2 regions of the Fischerella sp. JS2 genome follow, and region 1 is predicted to be linked to the other one. Evidence: predicted binding sites of a transcription regulator. Region 1 holds the regulator's gene; the other holds the start of a gene.
The links. The regulator NtcA, encoded in region 1, controls nitrogen genes in cyanobacteria. The targets are predictions, from matches to a motif close to TNTGTANNNNNNNNTACANA.
Positions count from the first base shown of each region.

Region 2: the regulator NtcA is predicted to act here: its motif matches at 5,100-5,119, upstream of RS893_RS23050 (cell division protein SepF).

Region 1 covers NZ_CP135918.1:2,407,256-2,413,615, reverse strand. The annotation lists gene RS893_RS09985 (DUF3084 domain-containing protein) at 1-960, opposite strand, end outside; gene ntcA (global nitrogen regulator NtcA) at 1,182-1,853, opposite strand; gene fabI (enoyl-ACP reductase FabI) at 2,447-3,223, shown strand; gene hisB (imidazoleglycerol-phosphate dehydratase HisB) at 3,314-3,955, shown strand; gene RS893_RS09965 (alkaline phosphatase) at 4,289-5,860, opposite strand; gene RS893_RS09960 (hypothetical protein) at 6,005-6,360, shown strand, end outside.
Region 2 covers NZ_CP135918.1:5,425,570-5,431,929, reverse strand. The annotation lists gene RS893_RS23065 (adenosine-specific kinase) at 1-345, shown strand, start outside; gene RS893_RS23060 (RNA helicase) at 573-3,248, opposite strand; gene proC (pyrroline-5-carboxylate reductase) at 3,486-4,298, opposite strand; gene RS893_RS23050 (cell division protein SepF) at 4,391-4,990, opposite strand; gene RS893_RS23045 (YggS family pyridoxal phosphate-dependent enzyme) at 5,667-6,338, opposite strand; gene pipX (transcriptional coactivator PipX) at 6,335-6,360, opposite strand, start outside.

The sequences.
Region 1 (6,360 bases):
TGCTTGGCGCGCAGCAGCAGGTTTTTCTATACGCACAACCCCAGCCGCTAGAACTTGACCCCGGGCTATAGCCAGTTTTCCTAAACGAAGATCACGATAAGACCGATAATATTTCTCTAGACGTGCAACTTCCTGTTCGAGAAAATCCTGTTGTGTTTCTAGTTCTTTGAGGCGGGTTTCTCGTTGAGCAATAATTTTCTCCCTAGCTGTAATTTCGAGATTACGCTTTTGAATAACCGCATCCAGTTTGGCAATTGTCTGGTCACGCTGTTGAATCACTTCCTGACGCTTGGCTAGTTCGCGATCGCGTTTGTCTATAGCAGCTTGCGCTTCAGCAACGGCTTGTTTCGCTTGCTCATAAAGTTTTTGGCGTTCTGCTTTTAGTCGTTTAATTTCCTCTAGTTGTCTGTTCCTTTCTTGATAAACGTTTTGTAGCTGGGCTATGGCTTTTTCATATTGATTTGCCACTTGACTCAATTGCTTTTGAGTGCCTTGGAGTTGGGTTTGAGTTTTTGCTTGTTGATTAATTGTACGGTTGAGTTGGGCTTGCGTTTGCTGTTGCTTAGCGTTGGCTGCTTGTAAAGATTTGTTAATTTCTTGCAGATCCTGCTGAGCTTTGGCTTGTTCTTTCCTGGCTTGCTCTAGTTCGGTTTTGGTTGTATCAAGTTGCTGGGTCGTATTTTCTAGTTGTACGCGTTTACGCCTAAGGTCTTTTTGAATATCTTCTAACTCAAAAACTCCTTTACGCAAACCTTCATCAGCTAAAAATAAAATGCCCAGGGTTGATGCAGAAATGCCCAACCCTGTCAAGATTGTTACTAATACAGCTGTATTTTTGGGTCTAAGGTTGAAAAGTGAGAGCCGTTTTTTGCCAACCCGCGTGCCAATGCGATCGCCGACGGTGGCAATAACGCCTCCCAAAATTAAGATTGCAATAATGAGGATGTACCCGGTGGCCATCTGTTTGTATTTACCGAAGAAATCCTTCCAGATACAGCCTACTACTTTCAGGCATTTTCTGTGGCGAATTGCAGGTTGATAAATTACTGGGTAAAGGGGTAAAGAGAAAGGGGAAAAGGAATTAACAAGTATTTATCCATTACCCATTACCTATTACTCATTACCCATTACCTATTTCTACAAGAGTGTCTATATTTCTGAATGCCGCTCTCTGTGTACAATTAAGTGAATTGCCGACTTAGTGTCACAGGTTTGTGGACAGTAATTTTTTTCTTGTGTATGGAAATCATCTTCTTTTCGCGCAAATCGCCTAGTAGTCTAGTGACAGTCACACGAGTCGAACCAATTGCTTCAGCGATCGCCTGATGAGATAGCTTGAGATCAATTGTGATTCCATCTGCACAAGGAAGACCAAAATCTCGACAAAGAATTAATAAGAAACTTATTAATCTTGAACCCATATCGCGGTGAGCGAGAGTTTCAATCATCATCTCTGTCTGAAGAATGCGCGAAGATAAACCCCGCAGCATTAACATCGATAATTCTGGATTTTCCTTGAGTGCTTGTTCCACCTGTTCGATAGGTGCTGAAAGCAATTCCACAGGCGTAAAAGCAACTGCATGATAAAAACGATCAGACTTGTTTCCCGTTAGTAGGGACAAAACCCCAAATACACTGTTTTCTCGCAGTAGCGCTACAGTTATCTCTTCTCCTGCTTCGTACACCCTGGAGAGTTTAACTGCACCTTTTAAGAGAAAATAAACTCTTTCAGCAGGATCGCCGGGGAAAAAGATCGTCTTGTTGCGCTCGAACGATTCCACCACTGGCGGAAACGCTCCAGTCGCCATCTGACGAAAAACATTTGCTAGGGCTTTATCTTGTGTCACGATCATCTATCTCCCTTCCCCTACCCAATGCCAGAAAAACGAATATGGATTTCCTAAGAATACACTCGAAAATTCAATAAAACATTGTCAACCTTTCTGTACTTTCCTATACTTAACCCTTTATCTAATTGATGTTTGTTTAACATGATACAAAATTTGTAGTGCAGGAATCTAGTACTTTTTGTTAGGTACTTCCAAAATTGTAGACAATAAGTTTTTTAAGAAAAAAGTAAGATTCATAGAGAATTTATGAAAACATAAAATGGTAAATTGATGGTAAAAAGCAATTTTGGCACGATGGATGTTGAAAATACGGATGTAAAAACTTAGGGTAATGGAGACGCAAGGGAAACCACAAATAAATTTAGTTACTTACAAAAGAAAAATATCTTTTTCTAAAACCTTTACTCTGTTTAAAAATCCTTTTGATCATTCATCTTTAAAAGAAGCAGTTTGTATCCAATTTTAGTTGGTGCAAGATAGAGTCTCTTCTGTTACATCTACCCTGAAGTACAATCAAAAATCAAATTTATAAAACGAAGACAAACCAAGCTCAGATTCATGTATGCTCCTAATGAAACATCACATCAATAATTTCTATGCTGGATCTGACTGGAAAAAATGCCCTTGTTACAGGCATTGTCAACAACCGCTCTATAGCCTGGGGTATTGCCCAACAACTGCACAAAGCCGGAGCTAACTTGGGGATCACCTACCTACCAGATGAGCGTGGCAAAATGGAGAAAAAGGTTGCTGAACTTGTCGAACCTCTCAACCCAAGTCTGTTTCTCCCTTGCAATGTCCAAGATGACGAACAGATTCAATCTACTTTTGAGACGATCCGCGATAAATGGGGCAAGTTGGACCTTCTCATCCATTCCATTGCCTTTGCCAATAAAGATGATTTGAGTGGAGACTTTAGCCAAACCTCTCGTGAAGGATTTCGTACAGCTTTAGATGTCAGCACCTATTCTTTGGTGCAACTAGCTGGTGCAGCTAAACCTTTGATGATCGCAGGTGGAAGCATAGTTACTCTCTCTTATTTAGGAGCCGTAAGAGCAGTTCCTAACTATAATGTGATGGGAGTTGCCAAGGCAGGATTAGAAGCTAGTGTGCGTTATTTAGCAGCAGAACTCGGTTCTGCCAATATCCGCGTCAATGCCATCTCCGCCGGGCCAATCCGTACTTTAGCTTCTAGTGCCGTTGGCGGTATTTTAGATATGATTCATCATGTCGAGCAAGTAGCTCCCTTGGGACGCACCGTCACACAGATCGAGGTAGGTAATGCAGCAGCGTTCTTGTGTAGCGACTTGGCAAGTGGAATTACAGGACAAGTCCTGTATGTTGATGCAGGATATGAAATTATGGGAATGTAAGAATTTGTTAGTAGTTAGTGGTTAGTAGTTAGTAGTAAATCACTAACCACTAACCACTAACCACTAACTATTAACCACTAACCAAATACTATGCAAATCAGCGATCGCCAAACTCTATCTTCACCCAACAACCTCACACAAACTCCCCGTATTGCTTCTGTACATCGCACTACGGAGGAAACAGATGTCCAGGTTACGATTAATTTGGATGGTACAGGAGTTTGTAATGCAGCTACAGGTATTCCATTTTTAGATCACATGCTACATCAAATTGCCTCCCACGGACTAATAGACTTGGATATCCAAGCCACAGGAGACTTGCACATTGATGACCATCATACCAACGAAGATGTAGGCATTACCTTAGGAAAAGCTATCAGCAAAGCATTAGGTGACAAAAAAGGCATTGTCCGGTTTGGTAATTTTCTTGCACCTCTTGATGAAGCCTTAATTCAGGTAGCACTGGATTTTTCGGGTCGTCCTCATCTCAGCTACGGTTTGCAAATTCCTACCCAGCGAGTTGGGACTTATGACACCCAGCTAGTACGAGAATTTTTTGTCGCCTTGGCAGGTAATAGTCAGATGACGCTGCACATTCGTCAGTTGGATGGGATTAATTCTCATCACATTATTGAAGCCACATTTAAGGCATTTGCGAGGGCGATGCGGATGGCAATGGAGATTGATCCCCGTCGTGCTGGGTTGATCCCCAGTTCCAAAGGGGTGTTATAGAAGGTAGAAGAAGTACAATGATTTCGCACGAGACAAGTTCTTGTTTCTCCTCTGGTATTTTATTATGGGTTCTGTCCCCCTATTCGCCAGCCGTATATTCATAAGGGGAGGGGACTTGATTTGTTGTTTCCCCTCAAGATTTAGGGGGATGAAGGGGGATAAATTTAATACCAATTTGAAAAAAGAATACAACATATGGATTATATAACACCCCACCCCAATCCTCCCCTTTCTAAGGGGAGGGTGGGGTTATCTGTCGCAAACATTATTTGAATTGGTATAACTTGTGTATACACGATAAGATAAATTTGGCACAGGGTATAGAGTAGTTATTTAAATTTTTTGTGCGCCTGGTTGACCATTTTCAACTATAAACGAAGCTAGGGTACTGATAGAGGCGTTTTGCTCAGTAATTGTTGAGACAACACGGTAATCACTTTGCCAGCGATCGCGTGTGAGATTGCAACGGACATAACCCCGATAAGCACCATCAAAAAATTTAGTGTGGGGATTGTCACTCAAAGCAGCTTTGATTGGAGAAATAAATTCGGTGGAAAAATCTGATGTAATTGAGGTTCCCACAAATTCGGTACCGACTGTAGCTGAGTCTGGGTTTTTGAAGTTTACTTTGAGGTCATGTACCCAACTAGAATGGATATCTCCGCTAATCACTACTAGGTTGGAAGGTCGGCGTTGAGCTAAAAAATTCAAAATGCGATTCCGTGCAGCTACGTAACCATCCCACTGATCCATGTTGAACAGTCCTGTTTCTGGACGAGGATCAAAATCGTATTCAGCAAACATAACTTGTTGAGCAATCACATTCCAGCGTGCTGATGAGTTATCTAGACCTTTGAGTAACCACTGCTGTTGTTCTTTGCCTGTCATCGTAGCTTCTTCAGCCAAAGCTTGGGAGCAACGGGGCTTAAGTCCGTCATCACAAGGCTGATCAGTCCGATATTGACGGGTATCCAAGACGTTAAACTCAGCTAAATCACCAAAAGTAAAGCGTCGATATAACTGCATGTCAAGCCCTTTAGGCAACGAAAAGCGGCGTAGCGGCATATGTTCGTAGTAAGCTTGGTAAGCGTAAGCCCGCCGAGTCACAAAGGCTTCCTGACTTTGATTGTCTTCTGGTATCAAACCAGCGTAATTGTTTTCCACTTCATGATCATCCCAGGTAACAATCCAAGGAAACTTGGCATGAACAGCTTGCAGATTTGGGTCAGTTTTGTACTGGGCGTGACGGTTACGATAGTCTTCTAGGGTAAGAATTTCAGAACCAATATGCTGGCGTAGCTTGTCAGGTTGGGCCTCGTACTCGTAAATATAGTCACCTAAATGCACCACTAGATCGAGTTCTTCATCCGCCATGTGCTTGTAGGCTGTGTAGTAGCCGTTTTGCCAATCTTGACAAGAAGCAAAAGCAAAGTTTAGTTGTGGGATAGAGGTATTCAAGGCTGGCGCTGTGCGAGTCCGCCCAATTGGGCTAACTTCATTACCCACCCGGAATTGATACCAATACCAACGATCAGGTTCTAATCCGCGCACATCAACGTGTACTGAGTGGGCTAGTTCAGGAGTTGCCAAGGTTTGCCCACGTCGCACTATCTTGGTCATGTTTTTGTCAAGGGCAATCAACCACCGCACTACGATATTTTCTGGTGGCATTCCACCACCATGAAGTGGGTCGATCGCTAGACGTGTCCATAACACTACACTATTGGGTAATGGATCACCAGAGGCCACACCAAGACTGAAAGGATAGCTAGAAAACCTTGGTTGCGCTATTACTGGACGCCATTGACTAGCTACTGCTAACCCTGTGAAGAATCCTGCACCCAGTAAAAAATCTCGCCGTCTGCACCGAATTGGTAGCAAGCGATCACCATCCATCAGTTTCATATTGCCCCACTTAGTAGTATTAATTAATTCGTTTCTAGGTAATTTGTCCATGCAAAATGAACATACCAATTCATAACCAAATGGGGATTAAGGTAATGTTAAAGTTGATCTATAAATTAATAATTCACCGTACTTTTACTAGTAGTGGTAAAAATTAATTATGATTTGTTCACTAAGTGGTGGCAGTTACTCCAATCTTTTCAAGTAGAACAAACTGTTGCTGAAGAAGCCTTTTCGCAACTAGTTGCAGCTTATTCTGCTCCGGGTCGCTATTATCACACCTTAGAACACATCTACTATGTACTCTCTACAATAGAGACATTACAAAACCAGGTTCAAGATTTGCCTCCTGTTCAACTTGCGGTTTGGTTTCATGATGTAGTGTATAATACTCTGACACAAGATAATGAACAACAGAGTGCTAGTTATGCTCTTGAAGTTTTAGGTTCGCTGCAAATTCCTCATAGTATTATTGCTAGAGTTATAAGTCTAATTTTAAA
Region 2 (6,360 bases), 3.0 Mb from region 1:
TTTTGTGAAGCATCAGGAGTTTGTTTAATTAGAGTGACAGGCAACGATCGCAATCTTGAAGAAGTAGCAACAAAAAATGCCCAAAATTTAGCAGCAGGTCACAGCTTCGTTATTCTCTTAAAACAGGCCTACCCGATTAACTTTTTGAATGCCATCAAACAGTGTCCGGAAGTGTGCAATATTTACTGTGCTACAGCCAATCCGGTGCAGGTGATTGTTGCTGAAACAGAACAAGGGCGTGGCATTATGGGTGTAGTAGATGGATTTTCACCCAAGGGTGTAGAAAGTGCTGAGGATGTGAAGGCACGCAAGGAATTGTTGCGGAAGTTTGGTTATAAGCTATGATATCATGCCCGCTTGAACACTTATATTGCTCGTTGGGGTCGGTAATGGGTAATTAGTAAACACTCTGCGAACCTTTGCGTAAACCTCTGCGCGACTGTGCGTTTAAAAATAAACCTTTGCACCTACCCTACGCAACGCCTTACAGCCTACGAGAAGCCACTACCTTGACGGGAAGCCGCTTCGTGTCTACAAACTTTTCGCAAAATCTAAAATCCAAAATTGTCTGACTATTCCACAACCTCATTAACTGGGAATCGATCAATCAACTGAATAGCGCGTAAAGCATTACGCCGCAAAGATTCTGACATATAAGGTACGTGAGGAATTTGTGACAATAAATCCAGCGTCCGCCTTAAAATTCGCACAACATCACCTTCATCTAAAGTGGTATTGTCGCACAGTTCAACCCAATCCATCCCTAATGCCCATTGTTCAACCAAGGCGATTAACTCAAATTCCAACCAGATGGGTAAAGCGACGTTATATCGGCGTTGTAATTGGAACATCTTACGGCGAATTCCGCGTAATTTCGCTAAAGCCTCTGCAACTTGATCACTGAGATCAAAGCGCACTTTACTATCTGGACGCGGGGTTTCTGTCACTAAAGCAGCAGCAGCAGCAGCTAAACAGTGGGGATCAAGGTTATCTAGTTCTCCACTGGCTAAGGCTAAACCAAGCCACAATTCATTTTCACCCCGAATTGCTGCTGCAATTTGTCCTAGTTGTGTAGGTAATAGGTTATCTAAGCATTCAAAGTATTGCAAAATTTCAATCAGGCTAAGAAACTCTTCCCAATGCCGTTGGGACTGTTGCTCTACCTGTGTTTGCAACTCTTGAATTTCTGCTTCTAGTTCGGCGGCGCGTACCTTCCGTTTGAAAATAGTACCGACATTGCCAGTTTTGTGTAGTGGGTGAGCTTCTATTTGCTCTCGCAAGGCTGCAACTACCTGAAGTTGTTCAGCTACTTCGGGTGCCATATTTAGAGACTCCTCCGGTTCGGGAATTTGACTAGCAATAGCCATACTTTCTTCATCACCACGACACGACTGTCCCGGCTTTAAAGACATCTGTGCAGGTGGTAGCAAGTCAGGAGGTACGTCAATCCGTGGTAATTCTGCATATAAATTGACTACATCTGCTGTAGTTGCCACATACCAACGGTTATCTCTGCCTAAACAAACTAAATAAGGTGTTTGGCTAGCACCTTGGGTTTTGCCTATTAACACTGCGGTTACTGGTAGAGACATTGTTAAGTATTTACCCTTAAGGCAAAGTAATGTCCCTGACACAGCAAAGCTGAGCATCATTGTTAATTCTTCTTGTCGCCCTTCGTCTGCTTGCTCTTGCAGTGTGTTTAATATCTTTTGTTCTACTTTTAGGCGTTGTCGCAGTTTTTCATAACTAGCTATTTCGCTTTCTTCAACCGTAGCAATTTGCGTCTTAATTTGCTCTAATTCTGCTTGCAATTGAGCGATATATTGTTGCCTTGGTTGGAGATGCACATTTGCTAGATATTGCCCAAAGCTGCGCTCTATGAGTTCTCTGGCTTCATCAAGAGTGTGGATTTGCAGCAAGTTCAGCACCATGCCATAACTAGGCGTAAAATGGCTAACCAACGGGTCTGGTTTTTTGATTGCCAAAGCTGCTGCGTGTTCTGCTCCCTCGAAGGGAGTTTGTAATGTCACCACATGACCGACTTTATCCATACCCCGACGTCCAGCTCTTCCTGCCATTTGCAGAAACTCAGAGGCTGTCAACATCCGGTGTCCGGTGTCGGTACGTTTGGATATGGTAGAAATAACTGTTGTCCGAGCAGGCATGTTAATTCCTGCTGCTAGTGTTTCTGTGGCAAATACTACTTTAATTAGCCCTTGCTGAAATAGTTCTTCTACTAGTACTTTCCAGGCTGGTAAAATCCCAGCGTGGTGGGCGGCGATACCCTTGTAAAGAGGAGCTATGTGACCGGAACGCCCCGCCTCTGGGTTACGGGTTAAAAATTCGTCAATCTGTCGCCGTAACTGCTGCGCCTCTTGCTCGTTCACCAGCCACATCTCACCGACTTCTGCCACTGCTTTATCACAGCCGCGACGACTGAAGATAAAGTAGATTGCTGGCAGCATATCTCGTTCTTGGAGGTGAGTGAGAATAAAATTGATACTAGGTGCTTCTGGTCTGCGATTGCCTTTGCCCTTTTCTAGCTCTTTTTTTCTGCCTCGCTTGAGCAGACGGGGGTTAATTTGGGTTTTATCGTCATTCAGGAGTGGAAATACCCCTTTGAGATTACCAAAGTGAAATTCTAAAGGAACAGGACGAAAATCGGAGTAGATGAGATCAGTGGGGCCGTGGACTTGATTGAGCCAGTCGGTAAGTTGTTCACTATTGGCAACTGTTGCTGATAGGGCGATCAGTTGAATTTCGCGGGGGCAATAAATTATCGCTTCTTCCCAAACTGTTCCCCGTTGGCGATCATTCATGTAGTGGCACTCATCTAACACCACTGCTTCTACGTCTGTTAAGGAAATACCAACTTGCCCGATGGGTGTGCCGTAGAGCATGTTACGGAAAATTTCTGTAGTCATGACTACAATGGGCGCATCCCGATTGATGGAGGCATCTCCTGTTAACAATCCAACTGCGTCAAAGCCGAATTGTTCACGAAAGTCACGTAATTTTTGGTTAGAAAGTGCCTTCAGGGGGGTAGTGTAAAATACCCGTTTTCCTCGCGCTAAGGCACGATAAATACCATATTCTCCAACCAAGGTTTTACCTGAACCTGTTGGCGCACAAACCACTACAGAGCGTCCAGCATTTAGAGAGGCGATCGCATCTAGCTGGAATTTATCCAGTTCAAAAGGAAATACAGAACTGGGGTCTACTTCTGAAGACAGTGCAGAATAATTCACTCAATCACAATTGCAACCAGACTTTTTACTATATTATATGAACCCTTGGCAAGTAGGGCATTAGGGATCGGGGATCAGGGATCGGGGATCGGGGACAAGAAGGACAAGGAAGACAAGAGAAAATACTTTTCACACCCCTCACACCCCTCACACCCCTCACACCCCACCCTACGGGAAGCCGCGCAAAGCGCGTCTACACACCCCCCCTACTCCTCACACTCCCCATCTCCCCACCTCTCACTTCCCCAACTCCTGAGAACGAATGGTAGCAGCTTTAACTGCCTCAATGAGAGCAGAGCGGAATGCTGAACGTTCTAATTGGGCTATGCCAGTAATTGTGGTTCCACCAGGACTGGTAACACGATCTTTGAGTTCTGCGGGGTGGAGTTTGGTGTCATGTAGTAACTGAGCAGTTCCTAAGACTGTTTGTAAAGCGAGTTGATAGGCAATTGCTCTAGGTAAACCAGCAGCGACTCCTCCATCTGCAAGTGCTTCTATCATTAACGCTACGTAAGCTGGTCCACTACCTGATAAACCAGTTACCGCATCCATTAACGACTCCGGAACTTCTACTACTTCCCCCACTGCTGAAAACAACTGTTGTGCTGTTTCCGAGTGTTTACTATGGGTGTAAGCACCAGGAGCGATCGCAGTCATACCCGCACCTACAGTTGCTGGTGTATTGGGCATGGCTCGAATGACTGGCAATTGGGGAAAAGCTGCTTCTAATTTAGATAAAGTTACACCTGCCAACACAGAAATTACTAGTGGTGAATGCCCTTGCTCGAGAACATCCGCTAATTCTTGAGCGATCGCACTGAAAACTTGCGGTTTAACCGCTAAGCATATCACTTCGGTTGTTTGGCTGAAAACCAGACGGTTATCATCTGTCACTGCCACATTGTACTGATGCGCTAAAAATTTCTGGCGTGTGGGCTGTGGTTCACTAACTATCACTTCTGATGGGTGATAAATCGAGCGAGCAATAAGGCGGGATAATAAAGCTTCTCCCATTACCCCGCCACCAATTAATCCAAATTTATAACTCATTAGTCATTAAGTCATTAGTCATTAGTCAATAACCAAGAGCGTTAACTTGAGGACTATGTACTCTTGACTATTGACATGAGACTAAATTTAGTTTATTGTACCATGCGATTGGGTTCATTGCCCCAGGTTTGGTTGCCAGGTGCAGGGCGGGAGGTACGAACTGGTGGTTGAGGTACTTCGTGTAGAACTCCGCCTTGAGTGCTGACTTGCACACAACTGGGTGTAAACAAAAAGATGCTTTCGCCGATACGTTCTTGATGTCCATCCAACGCGTAAGTGCCACCTGCAACAAAATCAACAGCTCGCTGTGCTTGATCCGGGTCCATGATTGTCAAGTTTAATACCACAGACTTTCGCTCTCGTAAAGCTTGAATCGCTTGTGGCATTTCTTCAAAAGTACGTGGTTCTAGTACTAAAACTTCTGAAATACCGTTAATAGCACCGGGCATACCAATAACATTACTCATCGTTTTTGCAGAAGCAGTTGCTACATCTGGATTTGCATTCATTGTAGGCATTGGCTCACGCCAACGTCGATTTGCAGAGGTCGTTTCTTGGGGTACAGGCTGTTGATTTTGTTCCTGATATAGATTCTGATAGCTTTCTGCTTCAGGCTCTTCCTCATAGTACTCGTATTCTACTGGCTCATTTAAACCAACAAAGTCTCTCAGTTTGGAGAAAATATTGTTCATAGTGTTACGCTCCTGGTGCAAATCACCTTCAAAGGATGTGACAGCAACTAATGCTGCCAATCTGTGCCGCTATGACATAAGGCGGACTATTTTGCAATTCTATAAGTTGTTTGTAGCATATACTACGGCACAAACCATCAACGGACGCCCCCCTAGAACGTCTGTATTTAATTTGTACGCAATAATGAGTCAAGATTATAGCCTAACTATTTTTGAATGCAAAGTTGCTGCAACCCCAAATTTCTTATGTGTTTGCTTTTGTTTATACTATATCCTGAGTTATTTGCTAGACCAGTATCTTTGAGAATTTATAGTTTTGTGAAATGGGATGAGTCCTGCACTAATTAGAGGGTGTTGGTGGTGCGGACTCTGATTCCATTTTGGATTTTGAATTTTAGATTTTGCGAAAAGTTTGATCGCCAGCTTGCGGCGCTCAAAGTTTTTCAAGATGGATTGAGAAGAGCCTTACGCATAAGAGTTCTGTAAGTCTCTGTGTCGCATTCTTTTTTCAAATTGGTATGACTAATAATTCGGATCACGAAGTCCCAAACTTCATATGTGGGAGCAATCAAAAATTGTTTGATCCCCACCACAGGTCTGATAACTGTACCCTACGGGAAGCCTATGAGCGCGTCTACACTGTTAACTGAATTTATTCCCAATCCCTTATCCCAATTTAAGCACCACGCTCTCCAAATAAGATAGTTCCCAAACGCACCATCGTTGCACCAGCTTCTACGGCTAGTTGATAATCACCTGACATTCCCATCGACAAATGCTGCATTTGAATATGGGACCAGTTTTGTTCCTGGATTTCTTGTGCTAGTTCGCGTGTGCGATTAAACACTGCCACAATTTCCTGGTCATTTAATCCTAGAGGCGGGATTGTCATCAAACCTTGAATTTGTAAATTTTTGTATTGATTCAGTGTTGGTAGGTCAGCTAAAAGTTGAGGTACACTCCAACCCGACTTATTAGGGTCAGGAAGAATTTTGACTTGCAAACACACATAGGGACTGACACCTATTTGCTGGGCCAACTCGTTTAGGCGCTGTGCCAGCTTCAAATTATCTACTGAGTGAATCCACTGAAAATTTTCTAAGGCTTTTTTGGCTTTATTGCTTTGCAAGTGTCCGATAAAATGCCAAGTGATATCAGATAAATCTTGTAAGTCAGCTTGTTTTGCGATCGCTTCTTGAATGCGATTTTCACCAAAATCTCGAATTCCCGCAGTATAGGCAGCACGAATTACATCACTTGGGACTTGCTTGGTAACAGCTATCAACCGAACTGAAGGTGGTAGTTGTGCGCGCACAGTATTAATACGTTCACTAATCGAGCCACTCATTGGAAGGTGCGTTGGAAGATAC